One region of the Arthrobacter sp. efr-133-TYG-104 genome, then DNA from elsewhere that is predicted to be linked to it. Evidence: riboswitches for the same ligand, from Rfam matches in the RefSeq annotation. Region 1 holds a riboswitch; the other holds the start of a gene.

Region 1 (2,195 bases):
GCGGCTTCCCGTCGTGTCCCTTAGGGCCCGGCGTGGGCCTTGAGGAACGCGGCAAGGGAACCGGGCCCGGCGAGGACTGGAATGACGTCGTGCTCTGCTGACCACACAGCCTCCACCGAGCCGAAACCGGCGATTTCCTTGAGCAGGAAGAACGTGGGCGGCATGAGCTTGAGGCTGTGTGCTGCCTCGGCTTCCAGGATCTGTTGTACCGGCATCCACAAGGACTGCCACGCCTCCGTTGTTTGGTGCCGCGGGTCAGCTCCCGCGGCCGGCTTTGCGACGTAGAAGAAAGTGTCGAATCGCTTGGGCATGTCTGTGGGTGTGATCCAGTTGGCCCATGGCCGGAGATTCGCGGCTTCCAGGGTTAGTCCGGACTCCTCCTGGACCTCACGGATGGCTGCTGCCAGGATGGTGCCGGCCATCTTGTGTTCCAGTGCGGGGTCTTCGCTGATGGAGCTCAAGTGCCAGTCCGCGGCATGGCTCGCCAACAAGTCCGCTGGGTAGTTCCACCCGTGGTGGTCCGCCGCGTCAACACGCCCACCTGGGAAGACCACCATGCCGGCGGCGAAATCCATGGTGCTGACCCGGTGCTGGACAAAGACTTCCAAGCCACCTGGTGCGTCGCGGAGCAAGATGACGCTCGCGGCGAGGCGCGGTTTTGCCGGGGCACCATTTTCGGTCGGAATCGTGTGCCGCGGAACGTTGGTCATTGAGTCATTCTCTCAGGTCTCGTTGCGAGGCCCGCTGCGCAGGGCAAACGTCGTCGTAATCATGGAGAGCGGGCCCCGCAACGCAGGTGTAAACTGAACCAGCCCACAAGGGCAGATTCAAAACGACAGGGGAGCGCCGCCGTCGTAACCTGCAGCGATGCAGGTGACGCGAGGGCGCTGAGAGTGCGGACAGCCGCAGACCCTCGAACCTGATCCGGTTAGTACCGGCGCAAGGGAGTCGAGCTTCTCAAAGTGTCCGGATCAGGGCGGCGCAGGCCGCTGGGACCCAGGTGCTTTCCCCTCCTGTAAACCTCAGGAGGCAGAAAAAATGACCACGGTAAACGTGAAAAAGACCAGTTACAACTGGCGCGTAGTAGACATCGTGGTGGCGGCCCTTATCGCCATCGCCGGCGGCGTGATCTTCTGGGCTTGGGACCAGGGCGCCGCAATCATCTCCATCCCGCTGGACGCAACGTATCCTCCACTGACCGGCATCATCGCCGGCGGTTGGATGATCCCGGCGGTCTTGGGAGCACTCATCATCCGTAAACCGGGCGCGGCGCTGTTCTGCGAAACCGTGGCAGCAGCCAGCGAGCTCATCATGGGCTCCCAGTACGGCACCACCGTGCTGATCTCCGGCGTACTCCAAGGCCTCGGCGCCGAGCTCATCTTCGCGGCCTTCCGCTACAAGAAGTTCAACCTGCCGACGGCGCTCCTCGCCGGAGCGGGCGCGGGCTTGTTCTGCGGCCTCAACGACTGCTTCCTGCCGTGGGGTTGGAACATCGCCTACGAAGCACTCGACAAGCTGACGTACATCATCTTCACCACCGTTTCCGGCGCGATCATTGCCGGCGCACTGTCGTGGCTCGCCACCCGTGGCCTTGCGACGACGGGCGTGCTGAGCTCGTTCGCGTCGCGCAAAGCGGCTTCGGAGCCCGTCTTCAACTGATGGGTTCCACCTACGACGCGCGGCCTGCCGCCATCCTGGCCGAGGGCTGGGGTTGGCGGCATGCCGGGCGGCCCCAGCCGGCCATTCAAGGCCTTGACCTCCGGATCGAACCGGGGGAGCGCGTGCTGTTGCTGGGTCCCTCAGGCGCGGGCAAGTCCACGCTTTTGCATGCCCTAGCCGGGGTCTTGGGTGATGAGGAAGACGACTCGGATGAGACGGGTTCGCTGCTGATCGACGGCGTTGCGCCCCGCGCCCAGCGGGGCCGGGCAGGCTTGATGCAGCAGGACCCCGAAACGCAGGTTGTCCTCTCCCGTGTGGGTGACGATGTCGCCTTTGGCGCGGAGAACCTCTGCGTGCCCCGGGAGGAGATATGGGCCCGCGTTCATGAAGCACTCGACGACGTCGGCTTGCGCACCGCGGCTGGTGCGGGTTTGGCCCTTGATCACCCGACGGCGGCGCTGTCCGGCGGGCAGAAGCAACGCCTTGCCCTCGCAGGCATCCTGGCCATGCGGCCCGGCCTGATTCTCTTGGACGAA
Region 2 (2,195 bases), on a different contig from region 1:
AGGGTGGGGGACAAGGGCCTGTGGAAGCCGCTGTTCCAGCCCACATGCCTGCGCCGGCACCTTCGGCACCCACGGAAAGCCAGGACCCGGTGCGCCAGGCCAAGGCGGAGGCCACAAGGGCGGCGCTGGCGACTATCGCAGCTGCGGCACATGCCGCGCACCTGCACGACGACGAGGTTCACCGCACTGAGGAGCTGGCGCACCGCCAAGGCGAATCCGGCGAGCCCGTTTCGGGAACCACCCAGACCGGACTGCCCGATGCAGAGCCTGCCGCGGGCGAGGTCTCCGAGACCCGTTCAACCCCGGTTCTGCGATTTGGCGGCGAGGAAGTTGCCCTTCCGTTCGTCGAACACCACGAGGAACCAGCGGTCAAGCCGGCCATGAGCTTGGACCTTTTGGCTGAGGCCTTCTCTCATCTGGGAGAGGCTCCGGCGTCCGCAGAACAGGCACCCGCAGGACACGAACCGGCTGAACAGGCACCCGCCGCAGCGGAGCCCGAAACATCGGCTCCCGGCCCGCAGCAGGACCTTGGCCGTGCCCCTGCTTCCGGGTCGCGCCGCGGCCGCCGTAACCGCAGCGCCAGCAGGGCCCAAGGAGCTGCCAACGAGACAAGCGTGGAGCACACAGTGGGCGCCGCTTCCGGCGGATCGGCCCACGAGGCAAAGGCTCCGGCCGAGCCCGCCAAGAAAGCTTCATCGGATGAGCCCATCATCCTCGGAGTCGGCGTACCGGCGTCGGAACTGTAGCGCAAACACCTGAAGGACCCGGCAACTCCGCCTACGCGGAGTTGCCGGGTCCTTTGCCGTTCCGGTCGCGGTTCCGAGCCGTTCCGAATTACCCAGCGGCAGGTTTGGCCGTTAAGCTGGGGAACTGACACGGGGTGCCGGCATTAGGCCAGGCTGAGATCCAGACCCGTTGAACCTGTCCGGTTAGCACCGGCGAAGGGATGTCCCATGACAACGTCGCCATACCCTGCCGTTTACCCTTTAAACCTTTCGCGTCGCTCCATACCGCGCGTGCTGAGCATCGCGGGCTCCGATCCGTCCGGGGGCGCCGGGATACAAGCGGACCTCAAGAGCATCGCTGCGCAGGGGGGCTACGGGATGGCGGCCATCACGGCCTTGACAGCACAGAACACCATGGGCGTCCGTGCCGTGCACGTCCCCCCGGTTGAGTTCTTGCGCCAACAGTTGGATGCCATCGGAGACGATATCGCCGTCGACGCCGTCAAGGTTGGCATGCTCGGCGACGTCGCCGTGATCAACGAGGTTCGGGCTTGGCTCGAAGAGACGCGTCCCGCCGTCGTGGTGATAGATCCGGTGATGGTTGCCACAAGTGGCGACCGGCTCCTGCGCGAATCCTCAGAGTCAGCTTTGCGGGAACTCCTGCCCCTTGCGGACCTCGTTACCCCCAACCTCCCTGAGCTCGCCGTCCTGTTGGGGGAGCCCGAGGCAACGGACTGGGCTACGGCGCTGGACCAAGGCAAGCGTCTGGCGGCCGAGTACGGAAACACGGTGTTGGTCAAGGGAGGCCACCTGGCCGGTAGTGAATGCCCCGACGCCCTCGTTAACACCACGGGTCTCCTCGGCCAAGATGTCATCGAGGTGGCCGGTGCCAGGGTGGAGACAGTAAACAGCCACGGGACCGGATGCTCCCTGTCATCGGCATTAGCCACAGTCCAGGTCCGCACCGGTAATTGGGAGGCCTCCCTGCGCGAAGTAAAACCATGGTTACTTCAGGCGCTGGCTACGTCCGACGTCCTCGGTGTAGGCCACGGGAAAGGCCCTGTGCACCACTTCCACCACCTCCACACAGGACTCCAGCAGGGGGAGTTTGCCAAGGTTCTCTGGCGGGAGGCGTGGCCTGAATTGGAGGCAATTTACGGACTCAGCTTCATCCAGGGCCTCCAGTCCGGGGCGCTCGACGAGACGGAATTCACGTACTACCTCGCCCAGGACGCCCTCTACCTTAACGGCTACTCAAGGGTGCTGGCCCGGGCAGGTGCGCTTGCCCCCACCGAGGAGGAGCAATTGTTCTGGGCCCGGGGATCGCAGATGTGCTTAGAGGTCGAGTCAGAGCTGCACAGGAACTGGTTGAGCACCAGGACGGCGACAACCATAACCGGGCCTGTCACCAAGTCCTACGTGGACCACCTGCTGGCCGCAACATCATCCGGCAGCTACGCAGTGGTGCTG

The links. A riboswitch is a leader RNA that binds a small molecule or an ion and turns the genes downstream of it on or off. The one in region 1 is predicted to bind thiamine pyrophosphate.
Region 2: another riboswitch for thiamine pyrophosphate. It lies ahead of thiD (bifunctional hydroxymethylpyrimidine kinase/phosphomethylpyrimidine kinase); the one in region 1 lies ahead of QRN04_RS17900 (ECF transporter S component).

What each region holds. Positions count from the first base shown of each region.
Region 1 covers NZ_JARVTA010000037.1:26,485-28,679, reverse strand. Annotated here, with positions in the region: gene QRN04_RS17905 (NUDIX hydrolase) at 21-710, opposite strand; TPP riboswitch at 828-964, shown strand; gene QRN04_RS17900 (ECF transporter S component) at 1,039-1,659, shown strand; gene QRN04_RS17895 (ABC transporter ATP-binding protein) at 1,659-2,195, shown strand, end outside.
Region 2 covers NZ_JARVTA010000017.1:31,648-33,842, forward strand. Annotated here, with positions in the region: gene QRN04_RS13160 (Rne/Rng family ribonuclease) at 1-746, shown strand, start outside; TPP riboswitch at 867-964, shown strand; gene thiD (bifunctional hydroxymethylpyrimidine kinase/phosphomethylpyrimidine kinase) at 954-2,195, shown strand, end outside.